Regions from separate parts of the Marinospirillum alkalitolerans genome, predicted to be linked through region 1. Evidence: predicted binding sites of a transcription regulator. Region 1 holds the regulator's gene; the other holds the start of a gene.

Region 1 (6,357 bases):
GCTATCGATATAGGGTTGCAGCCAGGTCTCGACAAAGGTGCGAATCGAGGCCTGCATGGCTTGGGTGGCCTCTTGTGCGGCGAGAAACTGCTGCACACGGGCATCTAGGCCGGTGAGTTCACGCAGGTTGACATCCCAGTAGGGGTTAGGCAGGCAGCGTACATCAAACAGCAGATCGGCATCCAAGGGAACGCCGCGCTTAAAACCAAAGGACTGAAACAACAGGGTCGTTGGCTGCTGCTTGGTCGAGCCCACCTGCTGGGTGATGCAGCTACGCAGCTCATGCACACTGAGACGGGTGGTATCAAAGGTGGTGCTGGCAAGACTGGCCAGTGGATCAAGTAAGCGCTGTTCTTCTTCTATTGCTTCGAACAGTGAAAGCTGCCCATCGCGCGTCAAGGGATGGCGACGCCGTGTCGCAGAAAAGCGCTCCATCAGCGTTTTGGCGCTGGCATTGAGATAAACCAGATGCCATTGAATACCAGTGAGGGCCAGCTCTTGTAGTAGGTCAGGAAAGGCGGCGAGATCGCTAGGGAGATTACGCGCATCAATACTCACGGCAAGACGGCTGAGTTGGTGCTGGTGCTGTTGCGCCAGTGGCATCAGTAGACTCGCAGGGAGGTTATCAATGGCATAATAACCCAGGTCTTCAAGTGCATGCAGGGCGGCGCTTTTGCCTGATCCTGAGCGACCACTAATAATCACTAGCTGCATCACGCGCCTCCCTTGAGTTCGATTCTACCCAGAGCTTGAGGCTTCCAGGGGTGAGGTAATCAGTTGATGGAGTTGTTCAGCGACATCTGTTTTACGCAATGCCTTGCGCAGGTCTTCATCGGAGAACTTTTGCGCGAGCTCTGCCAGAGTTTGCAAATGGGCTTCATTGGCTTCTTCTGGTACCAGCAGCACAAAAATAAGATCAACGGGTTGGCCATCGATGGCATCAAAATCAATTTTGTCGCGTAAACGAATAAAAGTGCCTACGGCTTCGGAGCAGTGGCGCATGCGACAGTGAGGCAAGGCAATGCCCTGCCCGATACCTGTACTGCCCAGTTTTTCGCGGGCAATGAGACTTGAAAAGACCTCCTCGGCATCCAGCTGTGGAATCTGCTGGGCGATAAAGCGGCTGAAGTATTCAAGAACTCGTTTTTTGCTCCCTCCAGGCACCCCTGCCAGGGTGCGCTCGAGGGTCAAGATATCATTAAGTGGCATATCGGGTAGGGCAGCAATAATTAGTGAGTGGCGCCTTGGAGGCGAGCCTGGTTCTTTTCTTTATGCTTGATCAACTGGCGATCCAGCTTGTCAACCAGCTGGTCGATAGCGGCATACATGTCTTCGGTTTCGCCGCTAGCGTGGATTTCTCCACCGGCCACATTGAGGGTCGCTTCAGCGATCTGACGGAGCTTATCGACAGTCAGTGTGACTTGCACATTGGTGATCTGGTCAAAATGACGTTCTAGCTTGGCAAATTTAGTTTCAACATATTCACGCAAGGCGTTAGTCAGTTCAACGTGATGTCCAGTGATGTTCATTTGCATAAGAAAGCTCCTTGTCTTGAGTAGCATGAGATTTCATTGTAACCCTTTTTCAATGAAAGCAAAGCCTTGCTGGTCGCTCAGGGGCTAAAAATATCGCTTGACAAAGTGTGGGATGAAGAGGCTATCCAAGGCGTTTGCGTTCACTGGAAGGAGGAATATTCATCGCTTCTCGATACTTGGCAATGGTTCGGCGCGCAATCTGGATACCGGCTTCAGCGAGCAGCTCTGCCAGTTTATTGTCAGAAAGGGGCTTCTTAGGTGGCTCATTGTTGATCAGCTTCTTCAGCATGGCGCGAATGGCCGTTGAAGAGGCCTCGCCTCCTTGGGCTGTTGCCACATGGCTGGAGAAGAAGTATTTGAGTTCAAAAATACCTTTAGGCGTGTGCATGTATTTTTGCGTGGTGGCGCGTGAAATCGTTGATTCATGCATGTCGATCGCCTGGGCGATATCGGCCAGAATCATTGGTTTCATATATTCTTCGCCATGTTCAAAGAACTCCTGCTGGCGCTCAACAATCTTGCTGCCGACCTTGAGGAGCGTCTCGCTGCGGCTTTGCAGGCTCTTGATCAGCCACTGGGCTTCTTTGAGATGTTCTTTAAGGTACACATTGGTCTCACTGTGATCAGCGCGGCGAATCAGGTCTGAGTAGCGGGATTGGATGCGTAGCTTAGGCTGGCTTTCAGGATTCAGCTCAACACGCCAGCCCAGTTCAGTCCGTGTGACCAGTAGATCTGGAATTACATACGCAGCGGGTTCGCTTTCGATTCTGCTGCCAGGGCGTGGATGAAGGGATTGGATCAGCTGAATGACTTGCTGGAGTTCAGCTTCACTGTTCAGGCGCAGGCGTCTTTGTAAAAAGCGATAATCACGATTGGCCAGCACCTCCAGATATTGATCAGTCAGGCGCAGAGCTGCGCTACGCCAAGGGGTATCGCTGGGGAGCTGCTCAAGTTGTAGCAACAGGCATTCGCGCAAATCGCGCGCGCCTACACCTGTGGGGTCAAAATGCTGGATGAGTTTCAGGACAGCTTGCACGTCTTCAAGCTCTAGGTCGCCCAGAAGATCCGGCTCCTGGATTTTGAGTGCCTCAGTTAAGGCAGCCAGGTCTTCAAGCAGATAGCCATCGCTGTTGATGCTATCGATCAGTGCCTCGCCAATCAGGCGATCAGGTTCGTGGTGGACATTCAGGTTGAGCTGCCAGAGCAGGTGATCCTGTAGACTGAGTGCTTGACTGTCGCTAGCATAGTCTTCTCGATCTTCTTCCATCTGCGCTGAACTGGAGCCGCTGCTTTCAGGTGTGTAGATGTCATCCCAAACGGTATCGATCTCCAGCTCTTGAGGGATGCTGGTTTCCTGCCAGTCATCCTGAGCAGCGTGATCTACTTCTCTTTCTCTGCTGGATTCATCTGAGGCGCTGTCTTGGTGGTGGCTGGCCGTGTCCTCGAGTGGGCTGCTGGCTGCGGGTGTGTCATCCAGTTCTTGCTCTTCGAGTTCGAGTAGCGGATTAGACTCCAGTGCCTGCTGGATTTCTTGTTGTAAATCCAGCGTCGAGAGTTGTAGCAGATAGATGGCCTGCTGCAACTGAGGTGTGATGACAAGGCTTTGTGAAAGATTGAGTCCAAGACTGGGTTTCATCGACATAGTGCCCTAAACCTAAAAGCAAGAGGAAAGGTGGCTGCCTCAACAACCAAGCCATCTCTGTCGCCACTGAGGTCGGGCGTCAGAGGGTTTTTATCAGAGCGGGTCAACAAAAGGGTGCTAAGAGCGCTTAAATGACCAGATCTGCAGCGATTCAGGGTTGCTGGTTGGCGCTGAATCGACTCCGAGGGCCAGCATAGCAATTATTATGCCATTCGCTCAAGTGTTTTAAAGTCTGCGCTGTTCACAAGAGCGCTTCAGGTTGGTTGGAAAGAGAGCTTCAGGTTGGTTGGAAAAGGAGCCTAAGCCTTGAAACCCTCGCCCAGATAAACGCGGCGCACATCTGGATGGTGAAGAATCTGCTCGGCATTGCCTTCTGCAATAATGCGCCCTTCACTGACAATGTAAGCCCGTTCGCAGATTTCGAGTGTTTCGCGGACATTGTGATCGGTGATCAAAACGCCGATGTTTCTGGCTTGCAGCTGGCGAATAATGCCCATGATTTCTGCAACCGAGATAGGATCAACACCGGCAAAGGGCTCGTCTAGCAGGATGAAATCTGGCTCATTGGCCAGAGCGCGGGCAATTTCAACACGCCGCCGCTCTCCGCCAGAGAGGCTCATGCCTTTGCTGTGGCGAATATGGGTGATGGAGAACTCTTCTAGCAGCTGATCGGCGAGCTGCTGGCGTCGTGCTGGGCTGAGCTCTTTGCGCAGTTGCAGGATGGCCAGTAGGTTCTGCTCGACGGTTAGCTTACGAAAGATCGAGGCTTCCTGAGGGAGATAGCCCAAACCAACACGGGCGCGTCCATGCATCGGCAGCGCGGTAATATCCTGCTGATCCAGCCTCACTTGTCCGCCATCGGCTTTCACCAGGCCAACAATCATATAAAAAGAAGTGGTTTTGCCTGCCCCGTTAGGACCAAGCAGGCCAACGATTTCGCCTTGCTGTACTTCAAGGCTGATATCGCGTACCACGGGACGCTTTTTATAGCTTTTTTGTAGATGTTGAGCGCTGAGGCGCTTGCGGGATGCTGGTTTGGACATTAGGGGTTCTCACGGCGCTGAGGAGTGAGGATGATCTCGACACGGGAATCCGAGCTGGATTCAGGCAGCTGTTCGGCTTGTAGATCTTGGGTGGTGAGGTGATAAATCAGGCGGTGGCCTTGAAAGCTATCCTCACCTTGAATTAAACGTGCACGCCCGGTCAGGGTGATGGTTTCGGCGGCTGGGTGATAGTCTATCACTTCAGCCCAAGCCTCAACGATGGGCTGGTCGAGCTGGGGTTGATCGCGCATATAGGCCAAGGGGGTCTGACCTTCGGCGATGGCCTGCTCTAGCTCGCCTTGGGGTCCGCGAATTAAACGCAGGGTGCTGGCTTCGATCTTGAGTTCACCCTGTGTCACTTCGACTGTACCGCGATAGGTGGCTGTTTGTGTGTGCTGCTGCCACTCCATCTGCTGCGCTTGGACACGAATCGGTGCTTCTCGGTCTTCAGGCAGGGCTAGGGCATGGCTGGCGAGCAAGCTGAGGCTGAGTGTCCAAGCCAGATGTCGTGCAAAAAGGATCATGGTGCAAAGTCCTCGGTCGTTGTTGGCAGGATGAGATACTCACCCTCAACAGCTTGTAAAAGTTGCAGATGGCCCTGTTCTAAATCAGCCTCAAGGCCAATAGCAAGGGTCTGCCCAGCTTGGCTGATCAACGCGACAGGATCGGGAGTCCAAGCGCGTTGGGCCGCCTGATCGATCCAAAGACGTTCGGTCAGCAGGCTGGGTTGATAGGGGGAGTTGGCTTCTTCGGGGGCGAGTTCAACAGCCTCAGTAAGGAGAAGTTGCTCCTGCTGCCATGTGCCGTGCTCGGCGCGCCATGTCCAGCGATCTGAGCCTGCGCGATAGCTGCCTCGGGGTTGTGACATCAGCAGGTGCTGCTCACTGTACTGGATGGCTTGCGCGGCATAGGCCTGCTGCTCAAGTTGCCCTATCGCATCAAACTGGCGCAGCTGGAGCTGCTCGATCACGGCCTCGGGTTCACCCTGTTGATCAGGCAGCTGTGCTCTTTGCAGTGTGGTTTCTTGGCGCTGGGTGATCCAGACCAACAACAAGCCAAGCAGCAGCAAGCCTGCCAGCCCAAAGGTTTTTTGCCATGCTGCTGAGCGGAAGCCCGCTGCAAACTGAAAACCCATTAGCTCAGTGTATTGTAAAGGTAGTGATGTAAGCAGGCTGTCCAGGTGCCTTGAGCCTGCATGATCAGATCGCAGAGTTCGCGAACAGCACCCTGACCACCCGCGCGCTGGGTCACATAGTCGCTATGCTGCTGCATATAGCTGGGGGCGTTGCTGACGGTGGCACCAAAACCGGCTTTTTTGATCGCAGAGAGATCGGGAAGATCATCGCCGCAATAGCCAACCTGCTGCCAGCTGAGACCCAGTTGCTCGCGCACTTGATTGAGCGCAATCAGCTTGTCTTCACGGCCTTGCTGTAAATGGGTGATGCCAAGCGAAGCCGCTCTTTGGGCGACCAGTGTGGATTGACGCCCCGTAATAATAGCCAGTTCAACCCCGCTGGCTTGCAGCAGCTTAAGACCCTGGCCGTCTTGCGTGTTGAAGCCTTTGAGTTCTTCGCCCTGATTGCCGAAATAGAGTGTGCCATCGGTGAGCACGCCATCGACATCGAGTGCCAGAAGGCGCAAAGGGCGAAGTTTTTCTAGAACGCTGGCTGAAGAATCCATGAGGCTCCTGTTGTGCTTGATCAGTTTAAATCACACCGGCTTTTAAAAGGTCGTGCATGTTCAGTGCGCCCACCAGCTGCTGTTGTTGATTGACAACAGGCAAGGCGCTGATTTTGTTCTCTTCCATAACATGTACGGCCTCTGCAGCCAGCTGCTCTGGATACACGCGTTTGCCTTCTGGCGTCATCACCTGATCCACACGAGTCTGATGCAGATCCAGTGACAGGTCGAGAACACGGCGTAAATCGCCATCGGTAAAGACACCTAGCAGTTGATTCTGTTCGTTGGTGACGCAGGTAAAACCCAGTCCGGTTCGCGTGATTTCCAGCAAGGCTTCGCGCAGGCTGGCCTGCGGCAGAACGCGCGGCACCTGCTGATCTTGATGCATGATATCCGCAACGCGCAGCAGCAAGCGTCGACCAAGGCTGCCACCAGGATGCGAGAGAGCAAAGTCATC
Region 2 (6,357 bases), on a different contig from region 1:
TCAGCCTGTTGAAAAGTCCAGGTTAAAGGCGCGCGCAGCAGGTTTAACGCAATCCAGCGATGCTCCACCAACTGCTGTGGATGGGTGGGCGTCCCTTGAGCCGCTAGGTAGCTGGGGGCGGCCAGCAGATACTGCTCAAACTGTCCCAATTCGCGCGCGCGCAAGCTGGAATCCCTGAGCCAGCCCAAGCGAAACGCCAGATCCACCCCCTCTTCGACCATATTGCTGATCGGATCAGCACTGCGTAGATCAATACGCAATTCAGGATGCTGTTGCGCAAAATCGGCCACTGCCGCCCCCAAAACAGCGACAGCATAGTCTTCTGGCGCACTGATACGCAGCTCACCAGTCAATTGATGCTCTTCTATCTGGGTATGGTGCAGCGCCGCCTGCAACATCTGCATCTCAGGCTGGATGGCTTGATACAGACTATGGCCAGCCTGAGTCAACTGCACACGACGCGTTGTACGTTGAAAAAGGGTGACACCCAGATGGGCCTCCAACTGGCTGATTTTTAAACTTACCCGCGTTTTAGTACAACCCAAGCGTTCGGCGGTGGCGGTAAAGCTGTGCGTTTCAGCCAAGGCCAGAAAGAGAGGTAGGCTGTTCAGATCCAGATCACGCGCCATACTCACCTCAGATTGTTATCAAATTGATAACAGTGAATCAAAAAAGAGGCTATTTATCAAGACAGTGTTGAGCGCAATAATGCGCGCATCCCTTCCCCCCTGATGAGGAGTCACAAGATGAACCTTACCTTGATTGGTGCCAGTGGTTTTATTGGTTCTGCCTTATTGAATGAAGCCCTCACACGCGGGCATCAGGTCACCGCACTGGTTCGCCATCCACAAAAACTCGCGCCCCACCCTCTGTTGCAGGCCCTGCCAAGCGATGTGCTGGATACCGCCACCCTCAGCGAGCAACTGCGTGGTGCCGATCTGGTCATCAGCGCCTTCAGCGGCCACGCTCAGGAAGATGTGTATGGCTACTATGTGCGTGGTTTTGAATCGATTCTGGCCGCAACCCAAGCCGCTGGTGTGCCACGTTTGATGCTGGTCGGTGGTGCGGCCAGCCTTGAGGTGGCACCAGGTCAGCTGCTGCTGGATAGCCCAGACTTCCCTGCGGCTTACCGCGCCACAGCCGAGGGTGCCAAAACAGCACTTGAGCGCCTGCGCGCCCAGCAGACTCAAAACTGGACGCTGATTTCACCTGCCGCTGAAATCTTTCCCGGTGAGCGCACAGGCCAATTCCGCCTTGGTCAAGACCAGCTTCTGGTCGATGCAAAAGGGCAGAGCCGCATCTCGGTCGAGGACTATGCCGTGGCCTTCCTGGATGAAGCAGAAACCGCACAGCATGCTTGGCAGCGGATGAGTGTGGCCTACTAGCCCCGACTAGCCGACTAGCCCCTACTGGCCTACTAGAAAGCGTCTTTCTGACTTTGGACTCCGGCCTGAGCTTTCAGGCCGCTTAACGAGGTGCATCATGTCACTGGATACCCAGTCTTCGCGTTTAATTTATGTCGGTGATGCCTACTGTGGTTGGTGTTGGGGGCGCGCGCCCCAATGGCAGGCATTGGCGGCAGTTTGGCAGCAAGAACTGCCGGTGGAAGTCATTTCTGGCGGCTTGTTTATCGGGCCTCGCGTTCAACCTATGGCACGCTTACCCTATCTGGCCTCAGCCAATCTGCAGATTCAGCAGATGACGGGGGCAGAGTTTGGTGCACCCTATCAGGCTCTGCTCAGCGAAGGGCGCTTTTGTATGGACTCCTTGCAGGCGGCACGGGGCTTGATCAGTCTGAAAAGCCAAGCCCCTGAACGCGCAACCGAACTCTTTCATCTGCTGCAAGCCGCTTTTTACCAGCAAGGGCTGGATCTTGGCGCATCGGCCACCTATCAGCAGCTGGCTCAGACGGCGGGGCTGGATCCTGATGCCGTTCTGCACACCTATGCCACCAGCGAGGCACAAGCCATTGCAGAATTTCAGCTCGCGCGCCAGCTGGGTGTCGAGCACTTCCCCAGTTTAGTGCTCTGGCATCAGCATCAGGCACATCCTCTGCCGATCAGCACAGCCAGCTTAGAAGAACTCCATCTTCAGATCAGAGCCCTCCTAACGCGCACCTAACACCTGCAAACTTTGATCCAGCGCCCCGACCAGCCAATCAATATCCTGTTCTTGAAAAGCCAAGGGGGGGCGTAGTTTCAGCACATTGCCATGTGGCCCAGCCACTGAGGTCAGCACGCCACGCTCGCGCAGGGCTTCGATCACATCCAAAGCCAGTTGTTGATCCGGTGCTTTGGTGGCTGGATCTTGCACCAGTTCAAGGCCAATAAACAGACCCGCGCCGCGCACATCACCGATAGAAAGATAACGCTGCTGCAGCCCTTTTAACTCCGTCAGCAATCTCTGCCCCATCTGCGCACTGTGTGCTTGCAGGCCTTCTTGTTGAATCACATCCAATACCGCTTGAGCCGCCGCCATCGCGACCGGATTACCACCAAAGGTATTGAAATAGGGCAGGTGATCGCTAAAGGTGGCCAGCACCTCTTCGCGTGCGATCAAACCCGAAACCGGAAAACCATTCCCCATCGGCTTGCCTGTGGTCACGATATCAGGCAGCACACCATGACGCTCAAACCCCCAGAAATGCTCTCCGGTACGTGCAAAACCAGGTTGGACTTCATCCGCAATAAACACCCCGCCCTGCTGATGTATCAGATCGATCGCTGGCTTCAGAAAACCGCGCGGCCCTGGCAACACGCCATCGGAAGAAAAGAGTGAATCGGCGATTAAACCCGCAAAGCGAATGCCGTGGGCGGCCATATCATCGATCTGCTGCTGAATTTGATCTGCAAACCAGGCCCCCAGATGTTCATGACCGATGCGATAGGCATCAGGGGCTGGCACCACGCGGGTCGTTGGAGAAAGCGGCTGCCCACTGCCCAAGGCAGGCGACACACCCGATGTCAGCGCGCTGGTGCCATGATAAGCCTCTTGCGTTACGATAATGCCGGTACCGCCACTCCAGGACTGGGCAACCCGAATCGCCAGATCATTGGCCTCGGAGCCAGTACACATATACATGGCACGATTGATTTCTGGCGGCAAAGTCGCCAGCAGGGATTCGGTATAGTCGAGAATCCCCTCATGCAGATAACGGGTGTGGGTGTTCAGCTGCCCCATCTGTTGATGGACGGCATCAATCACGGCGGGATGGCAATGGCCGAGACTGGCGACATTGTTATAGACATCAAGATATTTTTTGCCCTCGGCATCCCACAAATACTGGCCCTGCCCCTTCACCAGATGCACCGGACGGCGATAAAACAGTCGATAAGCACCGCCTAAGACCTGCTCGCGTTTGTGGGTCAAATCACGCAATGCCTGACTTAAATCGGCCGCATGCTCGGCACGAAAGCTGTTGGTATCCATAATCGTTGAACGAACATTCATCTCTTTTCTCCTGCCTATGCAATGGACTGAGCATCATCATGCCTTGGCCTTGGATAAAAAACTTGACGGCACACAGCAGAAAAAACCTTGTTCGGTCAACTTCACTCCATCTGAGGCGCCAGCTCCATCTGAGGTCAACAAGATGCGTTTTAAGGTCAAGCAGCCAGCCTGAAACCTGCGGCATGCTGCTTCCACCTTGCCAACCATCAGGAGCATCCATTATGAGCGCCTTACAATATGAAACGCTAACCAGCAGCCAGCTGACGCAACTGGCTTTACGCGCATTAAAAGCCTATCCCGATTCAGTCCAAGGCGAACTGCGTTTACTCTGTCGCTCGGAGAACGCGACTTTTGTCATTGAAACACCCACACAACGCTATGCCCTGCGTTTACATCGCGGCCATTATCACGATCAACAAGCCATAGAAAGCGAGCTGATGTGGCTGGATGCACTGCGCGCGGCCGATATTCAGGCACCCGAAGCGCTTTATGATCGACAAGGAGAGCGGGTACAAAAACTGCAGCTCGATGGTGAGCACCGCTATGCGGTCATCTTTCACTGGATGGACGGGGAGATGCCGACGACTGATGTCAGCCCTGAGGCCTTCTATCAGCTGGGTGAAATCACCGCGCAACTGCATCAACATAGCCGCCAGTGGCAAGCGCCGGCAGCGTTTAAAAGGATCATCTGGAATCATGAAACCATGGTCGGCCCACAGGGGCACTGGGGCGATTGGCGTGCAGCCAGTGGCTTGCCCGCTGAAGAACACCCGCTGGTCGAGGCGGCTTTAACCCAGATCCAGCAGGCCCTGATTGAGTATGGCCAGAGCCCTGAGCGCTATGGCTTGATTCATGCCGATCTGCGCCTGACCAATCTGCTGCGTCATCAGCAACAAACACGCGTGATTGATTTTGATGATTGCGGCCAAGGCTGGTATCTGCATGATTTGGCAGCGGCACTCAGCTTTGAAGAACATCATCCCAATGCGCCTCTGTGGGCCGAGCGCTGGTTGGCGGGGTATCAAGCTCACTGCCCTTTGTCGGCCGCTGATTTGGCAGTTCTTCCCAGCCTGTTTTTGCAAAGACGCCTGCAAATGACAGCCTGGATTGCCTCTCATGCAGAAACAGAAACCGTCCGCCAACTCGATGCGGATTGGATGCAGCATACGCTCAGACTCTGCCGCCAATATCTGGCGCAGCCTGAGCGCTGGCCCCTAGGCTGTTAACGCACCAAGAAGGACGGGCTGCACCATAAGAAGTCATTCTTCTCGACTCAGGTGCCATCAATCAACTGATTCTTATAGGTTTTACGGGTTGGCACAGGCTTTGCTCTCTCTGCAGGTTCGCGTTTTTCCTGCAGATGGAGCCTCAGCATGCAAGACCTTCTTCCCCAGCATGTCAGTGCTATTTTTTCTACCACGCGGGCAGGTCATCAGGGTGTGCTGGCCGCAGCGGCAACAGGTTTTAGTGATTTCATTAGTCAGCAGGGCGGGGATCCTGAGCGGATTCTCGGCCACAGCGGGCTAGATCCTGAGCGCTTGGCGTGCCCAACGCAAAGCCTCAGCCTGATTCACTACTGCCAAGCGATGGAAACCGCAGCTGAGCAGCTCGGTCAGGATAACTTTGGGCTGCATTATGGTTATCAGTTTCAACCTCAGTCTCTCGGCCTGCTCGGCTATATAGGCCTCTGTTCTGCAACCGTGGAGCAGGCTCTGATTAACTTGGTCCATGCCTTTCCTTATCATCAGCATGATACGCTGACGCGCTTGGTGGATCAGGGCAACAGCTGGCGTTTGGATTATCAGGTGCGCCACGGCGGGATCTTGTGTCGGCGTCAGGATGCCGAACTGACACTGGGCATGTTTTTAAATCTGCTGCGCACCGGGCTGGGACCCCAGTGGGCGCCCAAGGAAGTTTATTTTGAGCATCCACGACCTGAGAACTGGCACGAACACTGTAAGCTCTTTGATGCCCCCGTGTATTTTGATCAACCCTACAATGCTCTCGTGATCCCCAAAAGCCAGTTACAACGCTCGATGCCGGATCACAATCCAACTCTTTTGCTGGTGATGCAAGATGCCATTCAGCGGCTGAATATCCAGCCACCACGCCAGAGCCTAGCCGAGCAGATTCGGCTGGAGATCCAACTGCAGCTGCCCCAAGGTGAGCCATGTTTAGAGCAGCTGGCAGCCAAGATGCAGACCTCTCAGCACAGTGTGCAACGCCAGCTGCAGCAGGAAGGCACCCACTTTAGCCAGCTGGTTGATCAGGTCCGTCAGGATTTGGCGCAGCACTATTTAAAGCAGAAGCAGATCAGCATTTCAGAAATGGCACTGCTTTTGGGCTATTCCGAAGTCAGTGCTTTTTCACGCGCGTTCCGACGCTGGTTTACCTTGAGTCCGCGCCAGTGGCGCTGCCAGTATCTGGCGCATCACGCACCATTGGCAGCGGCTTCCTAGCTTAGGAAGCCGCTGATTAACTGCTGCGCGGTCATGCTGCGTTGATCAGAGTGTTCCTTAGCGCACGATCCCAAGGCCAATACGCAGCGTAAAATCGACTCGCTCGTTATAGGTGAGCATGCTTTCGCCGTAACCGCTAAACGCCTGTGCGAAGACAAACCCACCCGTACGCCAGGCTATCGGCATGCGTAGAGGATAGCTGGCATCCATCTGCACGGTATGGCGTCCACCATAGCCATAGCGATACAAGCTGCTCAGCACCAAGCCATCCTCATTGCCATAGCGCAGCAGATAATCAACATGGCCACGGTACTTGGTCAGATCGCGGTTTTCATCGCCCTTGGTCAAATACACCAAGGCGCGCGGGATAAAATAAAAATCGCGGCCCCACAGCTGAGTGCCCCAGACAGGCTGCACAAAGAGCGTATCCATGCTGCGTGAATCATCG

The links. Region 1 encodes sigma-54, which starts transcription at its own class of promoters, with help from an activator protein. Its sites were predicted from a motif close to TGGCACNNNNNTTGCTNT; they were not measured.
Region 2: qhpR (AraC-like transcriptional regulator QhpR) is a predicted target of sigma-54. The motif match lies at 4,766-4,783, and genes of this name have one in related genera.

Annotation. Positions count from the first base shown of each region.
Region 1 is NZ_JBANFI010000004.1:237,065-243,421, reverse strand. Features, by position in the region: gene rapZ (RNase adapter RapZ) at 1-714, opposite strand, end outside; gene ptsN (PTS IIA-like nitrogen regulatory protein PtsN) at 739-1,209, opposite strand; gene hpf (ribosome hibernation promoting factor) at 1,230-1,535, opposite strand; gene V6U78_RS08045 (RNA polymerase factor sigma-54) at 1,657-3,177, opposite strand; gene lptB (LPS export ABC transporter ATP-binding protein) at 3,477-4,220, opposite strand; gene lptA (lipopolysaccharide transport periplasmic protein LptA) at 4,220-4,744, opposite strand; gene lptC (LPS export ABC transporter periplasmic protein LptC) at 4,741-5,355, opposite strand; gene V6U78_RS08025 (KdsC family phosphatase) at 5,355-5,900, opposite strand; gene V6U78_RS08020 (KpsF/GutQ family sugar-phosphate isomerase) at 5,926-6,357, opposite strand, start outside.
Region 2 is NZ_JBANFI010000007.1:55,744-62,100, reverse strand. Features, by position in the region: gene V6U78_RS11260 (LysR family transcriptional regulator) at 1-629, opposite strand, end outside; gene V6U78_RS11255 (NAD(P)-dependent oxidoreductase) at 747-1,385, shown strand; gene V6U78_RS11250 (DsbA family protein) at 1,483-2,121, shown strand; gene V6U78_RS11245 (aspartate aminotransferase family protein) at 2,107-3,450, opposite strand; gene V6U78_RS11240 (phosphotransferase enzyme family protein) at 3,672-4,676, shown strand; gene qhpR (AraC-like transcriptional regulator QhpR) at 4,824-5,909, shown strand; gene V6U78_RS11230 (phospholipase A) at 5,967-6,357, opposite strand, start outside.